Regions from separate parts of the Lawsonibacter sp. OA9 genome, predicted to be linked through region 1. Evidence: predicted binding sites of a transcription regulator. Region 1 holds the regulator's gene; the other holds the start of a gene.

What was found. The regulator LexA, encoded in region 1, represses DNA repair genes until DNA is damaged. The targets are predictions, from matches to a motif close to CNAACANNTGTTNG.
Region 2: the regulator LexA is predicted to act here: its motif matches at 4,263-4,276, upstream of dinB (DNA polymerase IV).

The regions. Positions count from the first base shown of each region.
Region 1 is NZ_JAKNTI010000022.1:2,470,233-2,475,780, reverse strand. Features, by position in the region: gene ytvI (sporulation integral membrane protein YtvI) at 1-162, opposite strand, end outside; gene MCG44_RS13245 (DegV family protein) at 308-1,171, opposite strand; gene MCG44_RS13240 (DUF896 domain-containing protein) at 1,286-1,489, opposite strand; gene MCG44_RS13235 (DUF4177 domain-containing protein) at 1,503-1,724, opposite strand; gene MCG44_RS13230 (RNA-binding protein) at 1,749-2,549, opposite strand; gene lexA (transcriptional repressor LexA) at 2,660-3,277, opposite strand; gene MCG44_RS13220 (DUF975 family protein) at 3,437-4,321, opposite strand; gene MCG44_RS13215 (MBL fold metallo-hydrolase RNA specificity domain-containing protein) at 4,430-5,548, opposite strand, start outside.
Region 2 is NZ_JAKNTI010000022.1:1,393,017-1,398,564, reverse strand. Features, by position in the region: gene MCG44_RS07880 (alkaline phosphatase) at 1-1,205, shown strand, start outside; gene MCG44_RS07875 (YibE/F family protein) at 1,418-2,578, shown strand; gene MCG44_RS07870 (helix-turn-helix domain-containing protein) at 2,575-3,234, opposite strand; gene MCG44_RS07865 (SPL family radical SAM protein) at 3,312-4,202, opposite strand; gene dinB (DNA polymerase IV) at 4,335-5,548, shown strand, end outside.

The sequences.
Region 1 (5,548 bases):
GGCGGCAGCGATGAGGGCGCAGACAAAGGGGGCAAAAAGTGTCAGTAGGGGCCGTCCAAAAAAGGACACCAGAAGGACGGCGGCCAGAGACAGCACCAGCCGGATGGCCAGCCGCAGCCACAGGGCGCCCCGCTGGGGCCAGGTCAGTTGCCCAGGCTTCATTGGTATCATATCCCTCCCTGTTTTTCAGTATCCTACTCTACCTTACCAGAAAAAGCATGAATAAAATGTAAATTTCGGGATGCCTGCCTGTCCCAGAGAAAGAAAAAGGTCCGACTGCTCGCCACAGCCGGACCCAAAAAGAGTTTTATGTGCGATATACCAGACCAATTACATTGGGGCCGGCGTTGATGGACACCACACCACCGATGAGATACTCCAGGGCAGGCTCACAGCCTAGCTCCTGGCGGCAGGCTTCTAGCAGTTTGCCAGCCTGCTCCAGGTTATTGCCATGGACGACCAGATAGGGGCTGTTAGCGCTCCGCTCCTGTTTGCACAGCTCCACAACAGCGGAAATCGCGTTTTTCTCCCCCCGCGCCTTGGACAGTATCTTGGACTCGCCGTTGGCGAAGGTCATAATGGGCTTTAACCCCAGGGCTTCGCCCATGAAGGCTGCCGCGGCGGAGATCCGGCCGGATTTTTTGGCAAACCGCAGGTCAAGAGGGGCGAAGATCACCCGGACATGATCCACCCAATCCTGGATAAAATCCACGATCTCTCCCGCCTGGGCACCGGCAGCAGCCATCTTGGCCCCCTGCACCACCGCCCAGCCGTAGCCCATGGTGTAGTTTTTGGAGTCGATGATATGGATATGGAAGGTGTCCTGGGCATCGGGGTGGTCCTCATAGAACTCGTCCCGGGCCTGTATGGCGTTGCCATAGGTGGCTGAACCCTTGGAGTTGATAGAGGTGTGGATCAGATCGGTATAGCCCTCTTTCCACGCCTTCTCAAAGCATTCAGTGAAAAGATAGGGGTTCAACTGGGCGTGGGTCGGGATCTGAGGGCTGTCCAGCAGCATCTGAAAGAACTCGTCGGGAGTGAAGTCAAAGCCGTCCATATACTCCCTGTCGCCCATCGCGATGGGAAAAGGGAGGACCTGGATGTTCCACTCCTCCCGCAGAGCGGCGGGAATATCGGAAGCAGAGTCGGTAGAAAATTTAATATGAGCCATGGGGGGCCTCCTTAAAAAGATAGGATAAGCGCCTGGCGGGACATAAAAGGATCGAGAGTATTATCCCAGATGCCGGGGAGATTGTCAATGAACCCCTGCTCCGGCTAGAGCGGATCACTTCTTCCGCAGCCGGGTCCGGGTGCCGTCAGGATGTTGAATGAGGGTATTGTCCAGATGGGCCATCAGATTGGACTTACAGGCGGCGATATACTCCTGTCGCAGCAGGGCCCGTTCAGCCTCCTCCTCTGGGGTGAGGCCGGCGGGAGACTTGGCCTTCCGGGCCAGCTCATTGATGCGGTCGATCTTCTTCTGCTCCATGCCTTTCCCTCCCTTATTCCTGTTCTATCTCGCGTTCAAATACCAGCTCGATGGTCTCAATATGTCCAGAGGCCCGCTGAACGCTGGGCAGATAGCCCACATAACGCCAGCCGGCGGCGGCCCGGCTTCGAATGACTTCCTGGTGGCCCTCAGTCCGGATGCCGACGCCGCCGAACAGGCTGTACCCTCCGGCGGAGAGGGCCAGAACCTCAAATTCATATTCATAGTGTGCCATAGCTGTGCCCTCCTATCCGGCGGCTTAAATATATCTCTCCAATACCAGCATGGTCCGTCCCTTTTTGGACTGGCCGGGGATCTCCCGGACCACGCACTTGCCCAGTCCGCGGCAGGTGAGAATGTCTCCCACATCCACCAGCTTGTCCCCTTTGAGACACTCCCGGTGGTTGACGGCCGCCTTGCCGGCGGAGATATAGGCCATGGCTTTGGAGCGGGACAGGGAAAAACCGGCGGCAAGCACCGCGTCCAGGCGAGGGGTGGCGACTGTGTCCCGGATGAGCCTTACCTTCGCCTCTCCAGGGGAAAGGGAAGCCAGAGGAATTTCCCGGAGCTTTAACCGCCAACGCCCGGCGGACTCCCACTGGGAGAGGAGAATGGGCAGTACCTCCCGGAGCAGGATCACCTGACAGGTCCTGTCGCCAGGGAGCAAGATGTCCCCCAGCTTTTCCCTCGTCAACCCCAGGCCCATAAGGGAGCCCAGAATATCCCGGTGGCTTAACTCGGAACCGGGAGGGAAGGCGGCCTCCAATGCGGCCAGCGGTCCCTCTGGGTCCAACAGGAGGTCGTTCTCATCCTGCCAGTCGGGGAGGAAGGCGCACAGGGCCCGCTCTGCGCCGGGAAAGCCACCCCAAAAGATATGGCGGGGCTGCCCCCAGGCGTTGAGTAAATCGGTGACAGAGGCCTGTTCACCCGGCGAGAGAAAGGGGGTATGGGCTGGGATGCCCCGGTCCTGAGCCAGTTCCAGCTTGTCCAGCACACGGGCCAGCAGCACCCGCTCCGCCCCGTCACGGGCGCAGCGGTCCAGAAGCTCCTTCTTGGTCACGACCCTTCTCGCCTCCCTCTGTTTGCCTGTTCAGTATACTGGACAGGACCTGGGATTGTCAACGAAAAAAGCCGGCCATGGGGAGCATGACCGGCCGCAGGGGGACAAAATTAGTACCGACGGACTACCGCCACCACCTTGCCAACTATCTCGGCTTTGGTGCCGTCGATAGGCGGGTAATCAGGGTTTTGGGGAAGAAGCCAGGTGCGGCCGTCTTTTCTATGAAGGGTTTTGACGGTGGCCTCATCCTCAAAAAGGGCCACTACGATCTCACCATTCCGGGCCTCCTGCTGGCGGTGGACCACCACCAGGTCACCGGGCAGAATCCCGGCGTTCAGCATGGACTCGCCCCGGACCGTGAGGGCGAAGTGCTCCCCGGACAGACCGGCAGTGTCGAAGGTGAGGTAGTCCTCAATACACTCTTGGGCCAGGATAGGGGTGCCGGCGGCTACATTGCCAAGGATGGGTATTTGGTTGGCGTGGGGGTCCTCCTCCTCTGCCACCGGGCCCATGGATGCCCCCGGCAGGGAGATGGCGCGGGTCTTGCCCTCTGCCTTGACGATGACACCGGCCTCCTCCAGCCCCTTCATGTGGAAGTGGACGGTGGAGGGGGATTTCAGTCCCACAGCCGCGCCAATCTCCCGGACCGAAGGGGGATAGCCGTGCTGATTGGTAAAGGAGAGGATATAGTCATAGATCTGCTGCTGCTTGGCGGTCAGTTTGGCCATGGCAAGGGCTCCTTTCGGCAGACGGACAGAAAATTACATACTAAAATTTAGATGTATTTTATCATACATTTGTACGAATGTCAAACGAATGTTCCAAAAATAAGGAAGCCTCTAAAAAAACGCCAGGACCTAGAGGTCCTGGCGGGTAGCTTTGGATGTTCAGAGAGGGGGCATCTCCACAGAACCCTCCCGCTGGAGGCGCAGCCGGGCGTCGTAGAAGCCGGCCATGGTCACGGAGCGGTAGGGATAGAGCCACAGCTTTACCGGGATGGAGGCCAGCAGGAGAAGAAGGGCGGAGCTGGGATAGGAGAGGATAATCTGATAGAGCACATAGGCCGCTCCGTAGTGCTCCAGGGAAAGAGACTGGAAAAAACCTCCTTGGACCAGCACTTGGACCAGGACCAGCGTGTACAGAAGTAGATCCAGCAGTTCCCAGCCGAGAAAGGAGAAAAACAACTTGAACATCTCCCACTTCCATCCCCGCGTCAGCTCCACACTGCGGCGGACCGCGGCGAAGGCCCCATGGTCAGGGTGGTCGGCCAGCAAATAGTAGGCCAGGGCGTAGCGCAGAGAGACCCAATAAGAGAAAATCATGATGCCGGCAATTAGAACGGGAATCACAAGGAAGGAGAGGCCTGGGGAGAGAAGAACCGGAATTAGGACCAGCCAGACGACGGGGATGCACAGCAGGGACCAGGCCAGCGTGTGGAGAAAGATCAGAATGGAGGTCATGATAACCAGCAGGGCCACGGAGAAGCCATCGGCTAGGGCGCCCAGTCCGGGAGACAGCTTCCGGGAGGTCCACATGGACCATAGCGTAAAGCCAAAGCCAACTACCGTGGAGTACAGGGAGAGGAGGATGGAAAGGAACAAAGCCGGCAGACTGATGTTTCCTGTGTCCGGGGCCGGAACAAGCAGGCCGGCCAGTGTGGAAACACCAGTGGTCATCAGCAGATATACCAAGGTGACCACCCAGAAGGAAGGACGGGAGACCCGAATGGCCTCCCTAGCCTGCCTTTTCAGTTCTCTGCGGTCGATCTCCATAAAAACTCTCCGTTCTTACTGTCATAGTTGGGGAAGGGCGCCGCTGCCAGCAGGAGCGAACCTTCGCTCCGGTCCATCCGCGCTGCTCGCGGCGGCTCAAACGCCTCTCTATTCCCACTTGTCCATGATTTGCCGAAGCTGATCGGCCAGCTTGGACAGATCCTTGTTGGAACGGCCCCGGCTGCGGCTGATAAGGTCGGCCAAGTCCTTGGACACATCTTGTAGCCGCAGGAAGGCGGCGGAGGGAGCGGAGGCGCCGCCTGTGGTCCGCTTGCTCTCCAGAACAACGCCCTTTGCCAGCATACGATTTCCCAGCAGATCATAGACCTCCTCATAGAGAGGCGCGTGGGCGGGGATGCCCCGCTCATTCAAATCATTTGCAAAGAGGTCTGTGATCTCACTATCCCCGTGTACCACGAACACTTGGTCCGGCTTGGGGGAGAAATGGCCGATCCAGTCCAGCAGGTGATCCCGGTCGGCGTGAGAGGACAGGCCGGGGAAATTCAGGATCCGGGCCCGGACGGCGATCTCCTCACCAAAAAGCTTTACACTTTTGGCCCCCTCCAGCAGACGGCGGCCCAGAGTGCCCTCCCCCTGATAGCCCACAAAGACCACAGCGCATTCGGGGCGCCATAGGTTGTGCTTCAGGTGGTGGCGGATGCGGCCGGCATCGCACATACCGGAGGCGGAGATGATGATTTTAGAGCTCTTGTCCATATTGAGAGCCTTGGATTCCTCGGTAGACTGGGTCAGGGTCAGGCCGGGGAAAGTGAACAGGTTGTCGCCACCCTGCAGGACGGCAATTGCCTCCTCGTCCAGGTAGCCGTGAAGATCGCCAGCGTAGATCTTGGTGGCCTCAGCGGCCAGGGGAGAGTCCACGCAGACGGTAAAGTTGGGGACCGATTTGACCATCCCCTCATTTTTGATCTCTCGGAGGAAGTAGAGCAGCTCCTGGGTACGGCCTACGGCAAAGGAGGGGATAACAATGTTGCCACCTTTGGAAAACACGTCGTCAATGAGGGCGGCCAGGGCCTCGGTATAGCTCTCTGGGGGCTGGTGGTTCCGGTCGCCGTAGGTGGACTCCATGATGACATAATCCGCCTCTGTCACAAAGGAGGGGTCCCGGATGACAGGCTGGTCTACGTTGCCCAGATCTCCGGAGAAGACCAGCTTCTTGGTGACACCGTTCTCAGTGGCCCAGATCTCCACACAGGAGGAGCCCAGCAG
Region 2 (5,548 bases), 1.1 Mb from region 1:
ACTCTAACTCCTTCGCCCCTGATTCTGCCTCCACAGCCACATCCATTGCTACCGGCCATAAGACCTATTCTGGGTCTATCAATGTGGATGAAACTGCTACCATCTCTTATGAGACTATTTCGGAAAAGGTCCATGAGCAGCTTGGTATGAAGGTGGGCGTCATTTCTTCTGTCAATCTGAATCACGCCACCCCAGCCGCCTTCTATGCCCATCAGGCCAGCCGCAACAGCTATTATGAAATCGGTCTGGAGCTGATAGACTCAGGATTTGATTACTTTGCCGGCGGCGCCCTGTTGAAGCCAGACGGAGCAGACGGTGATAAGGACAACCTGTATGATTTGGCCAAAGAGGCAGGTTATACTGTGGTAAAAACTCAGGCGGAAGCGGAGCAGGTCACTTCCGGCCCCGTTATCATCGTGGATGAGCATCTGGCCGACTCTGACGCCATGGCCTATGAGCTGGACAGGACTGACGATATGTGGTCCCTGGCAGACTATGTAAAAAAGGGTATCCAGGTACTGGACAACGACAAAGGCTTTTTCATGATGTGCGAAGGGGGCAAAATCGACTGGGCCTGCCATGCCAACGATGCCGCCGCCTCGATTCATGACACCCTGGCCCTGGCCGACGCGGTACAGGTAGCCATCGACTTCGCCAAGGACCACGCCGAAGAAACTTTGATTCTGGTCACAGGAGACCATGAGACCGGCGGCTTGTCCATTGGATTCGCCGGGACTGATTACGACACCTATCTCAGCCAGCTCAACAGCCAAACTATTTCCTATGCCAAGTATGATAGCGATTATGTGGCCGCTTACAAAGCGAATAAGACTCCCTTTGAAACTGTTCTGAAGGACATTGAAACGCTTTTTGGCCTGAAAGTCAACGGTGAGGCGGGCGATCGTCTGGTGCTCACCGACTATGAGCTGGGCCTGCTGAAGACCGCCTATGAGAAATCTGTCAACGAGAAGGATACCGGCATGGCCGACCAGGAGGAATACGTGGCCTACGGCACCTATGAACCATTGTCCGTCACCATCACCCACATCCTCAACAACAAATCCGGTATTTCCTTTACCTCGTACAGCCACACCGGACTCCCCGTGGCGGTATTTGCGGATGGCGTCAACGCCGAACTCTTCAAGGGCTACTACGACAACACTGCAATCTACGATAAGCTGGCCCAGATGCTGGCGGTTCGGTAACCCTCTCTTGAGAACACGATATCAACGGCCCGCTCCAGTCGATCCAACTGGAGCGGGCTTACCCCTGCATTTTCATTTGGTGGTACCCCCGCAGCTTTCGGATATCCGCCTTTCACCGGGCGAATTTGTTTTCATTTTTCTTCTCCTCCTCCACTCCCCCTCCAGATACGGGTACTTCCCAGTGATATTCTCTCTTCAAGGAGCAACACTATATGTTAAAGCAGATGAAAGCTGATTTTCTTCGTTACCATGCCCCTGTATGGGTATGCCTTCTTCTCACCGTTGTCCTGCTCGCCCTGCCCACGGGATATGAGGATAACATCGTTTTTCAGGAATCTGATATTCAGCCGGCTCTGGTACTGTCTACCGATGAGTCAACCGTTATTGATACCGGGCTCGTCCGGTCCGGCGAGCAGCGCTGTCAGCTTGAGGTACTAGGAGGACAGTTCAAAGGGCAGACGGTAGAGGGAAAAAACACCCTGAACGGCTCTCTGGAACAGGATAAGATCTTTTCTGTCGGTGATAAGGCTCTGGTCCGTATCAATTTCCAAGGGGAGCAGATCCTCAGTGTATCTATGATCGATCACTACCGGATGCCCTGGGAATTATTGATGGGCGGACTATTTGTCCTCCTGCTGGTCCTCTTTGCGGGAAAGACTGGTCTAAGGGCTGTGCTTTCCTTTCTCCTTACTGTCTTGATGATATGGAAGGTGATGGTCCCGCTCTATCTCAAAGGCTGGGATCCTATCTGGGTCGGCCTTGCCATAACACTGGCCCTCACTCTGCTTATCATCGCCCTGGTCTATGGTTTCGACCGGAGATGCTGGGCCGCCTCATCCGGTTCCGCTCTTGGTGTTCTGGTCACCTGTATCATGGGCATCCTGTTCACTGACCTATTTCAGGTCCACGGGGCGGTCATGTCCTACTCGGAAAGTTTGCTCTATGCCGGCTATCAGCATCTGGATCTGACCCGAATCTTTATGGCCTCTATTTTTATCGGGGCCTCCGGAGCAATCATGGATTTGAGCGTAGATATCACCTCCGCAGTCCACGAAGTCGTGGAGAAACGACCTGACCTTAGTTGGTGGGAGGCGGCCAAATCCGGGATGAACGTAGGCAGAGCGGCCATGGGGACCATGACCACCACTTTGCTGTTCGCCTACTCCGGTGGCTATGTGGCACTGCTGATGGTATTTATGGCCCAGGGCACTCCAATCTCCAATATTTTGAACTATAAGTATGTAGCCGCCGAGATGATCCATACCGTCATCGGCTCCTTCGGTCTGGTAACAGTCGCTCCCTTTACCGCCCTGTGCGCCGGCTTGTTCCTGGTTGGTAAAACAAAAAAAGCTCAAGGGATGGACCTCAATTAAGAGCCATCCCTTGAGCCCTTTTTCATCTTACAGACCGCTCTTTTTGGTTTCTTCCACCACAGCTTTCTCCCCATATATCGGGGATTTATCACACGCAGATAAAAAAGCAGAATGGCTATAGACAGCAGGAATCCGGCCAAGCCCAGATGAAAATAGAAGCTTAAGACGGTCAAAAGGAGCTGTGCCAGCATATAGCGCAACTCAATTTTCAAATTGTTCCGCCGCCGGTCCAAATCCAGCTCAAAGGACAGGTTCCACACCATCCACATAGAGCACAGTGCCAACATCACGATATTTCCGAACAGGGGCAAAAGGTAGCCGCCCCCAAGCTGCTCTCCATGCGGCATATCCTGTAATGTCCAGACACAGGCATAGAGTGCGCCCAGTTGGGCAGAAATAGCTATCACAGTTCTGTTTTCCCGCAGGATAGGGTTGTCCTCCCCATCTTTTACCCAGCCGGAGCGGTCCTCCATCAGCTCGTCCAGTGAGATGGCGTACAGCTCCGCCAACGCGGCCAGATTCTCACCGGTGGGTATCGTCTGCCCTGACTCCCATTTGGTCACCGCTTGGCGGCTCACGCCCACTCGCTCCGCCACCATCTCCTGAGAAAAACCGACTTGGTTCCGCAGTGCTTTCAGGCGTTCTCCCAATGGCATTCTTCCCACCTCCTTGGTCAAATAGTAGCAGACCAGAAGGAGAAAGTCCAGCAACCAACCGGCAACCGGGGGAAAAATCAGTCAAAAAAGGTGAGCTGCCGATCCTGATATCCACGGGTGGCAGCGGAAATGATAGAGCGCATCTCACACAACAGCCCCAGCTCCCCGCAGCGTTTGGAAAATCGTTCCCACAACTTCCCCGCTCTGGGACTGGAGCAGGTATACCGGTTTCCATACCGCTGGCGGTATTTCTCCCCCAGCCCCTGTTCTGGAAAAGCCCGGTCCAGTCCGTTTAGAAAATGCTCCCTCTGCCCATCCCGCATGGTCACACCGAAGGCCGGATAGACGAATCGTGCTCCCGCCTCGGCAGCCGCCTCCGCCACCGACAGCACATTTTCTACGCTGTCCTCCAGCCAGGGCAGGACCGGCATAAGCAGGACACCGGAAAAGATCCCCGCTCCCGCCAGCTCCTTCAGCGCCGCCAAACGGCGGCTGGGTGAGGGAGCCCCCGGCTCGATCTTGGCTGCCAGCGCGTCGTCTGTCGTAGTCACCGTCAGTTTACAGATCACTGGGGAATGGCGCTGAATGAACTGATACAGGTCGATATCCCGGACGATCAGATCACTTTTTGTGGCAGCCGCCACCCCACATCCGTAGGCGTCTATCAACTCTAGGGCATGACGGGTCAGTTCCAGCTCCTCCTCGAAGGGGTTATAGGGGTCGCTCATGGAACCCATACTGATAAATGCCGGACGCGTCTTTCGGGCCAGGTCATCCCGCAAAATAGTGAGGGCCCCAGCCTTTGCTTTCACGGTATCAAAATCTGGATTTTGATAACAGCTGCTTCGGCTGTCACAGTAGAGGCAGCCATGACAACATCCACGGTAAATATTCATGGTATGGTCGGTACCAAACCACTCCGTACCTCTATTTCTATGGAGCAGATGTTTAGCCGGTATATATTCCATGTCCTCTCCCCTCCTTTTTTCTTATCCTACCAGTCTCTCCCCTTTCCTGTCAAGAAAATTCGAACATTAGTTTGACTTTTTTCTTGGCCTGGAATATAATTTTTTTATTGAATGAAAAGGAGGCGCTGTCCGGTGGAACGGGTCATCTTTCACTGTGATTTAAATAGCTTTTACGCCTCGGTAGAGCTGCTGGACCATCCGGAGTTGCGTCACCTGCCGGTGGCGGTATGCGGAGACCCGAACAGCCGCCACGGCATCATCCTGGCAAAAAATGAGCCCGCCAAGCTTTTTGGCGTCAAGACCGCTGAAACCATCTGGCAGGCCAGAAAAAAATGCCCCGAACTGGTCCTTCTTCCCGCCCACCATGACCGATACCGTGAGCTATCCAGGCAGATCAACCGGGTATATCAGGACTACACCGACCTGGTAGAGTCCTTTGGGATCGATGAGAGCTGGCTGGATGTCACTGGTACCCTCCATCTCTTCGGCGGGGATCCGGAGGCGCTGGCGGACCAGCTTAGAGAGCATGTGCGGGGCAACTTTGGGCTGACCATCTCTGTGGGAGTGTCCTTCAACAAGGTCTTTGCCAAATTAGGCAGCGATTACAAAAAGCCAGATGCTACCACGCTCATCACCCGGGAAAATTTTAAACAGATTGTATGGCCTCTGCCGGTCACCGACCTGCTCTATGTCGGGCGGGCCGCCTCCCGGACTTTTGATCGCTTTGATATCCACACCATCGGCGACCTGGCTCGCTTTGATCGGGAGCAACTTTTTCTTCTGCTGGGTAAAAATGGCGCCCAGCTCCATGACTTTGCCAGTGGGGAGGACCGCTCCCCCGTCACACCCGCCGCCCAGTACGTCCCGCCGAAGTCAGTGGGCAATGGTCTCACCTTTTCTCACGATCTGCGGGGGCAGGAAGATATACAGGCTGGGATCACCCGCCTTTCGGACCAAGTGGCTGCCCGCCTTCGTCGGTATCACATGAAATGTAATGGTATTTCACTTGCCATACGGGACCCCGCCTTTCGGGATATCATCCGGCAGCAGCGTCTGGACTCCCCCAGCAATCTGGCCCGAGAAATCAGTCAAGCCGCCATGGGATTGGCCAAAAGCTGCTGGAATATGGATCATCCCGTCCGAGCCCTCACTGTAACAGCACTCTCTCTGGTCCCGGAGGAGGAGGTCTCGGCCCAGCTGGATCTGTTGGCCTTCGGCCAGGACAAAAAGAGAGAGCGGCTGGAAAAGCTGGAGGAAACGATGGATAGCATTCGGGCCAAGTACGGAAAATCTTCCATCTCCCATGCCTCCTCCACCCAGGCCGCCGGCGGCAGCGGCCATGCGCC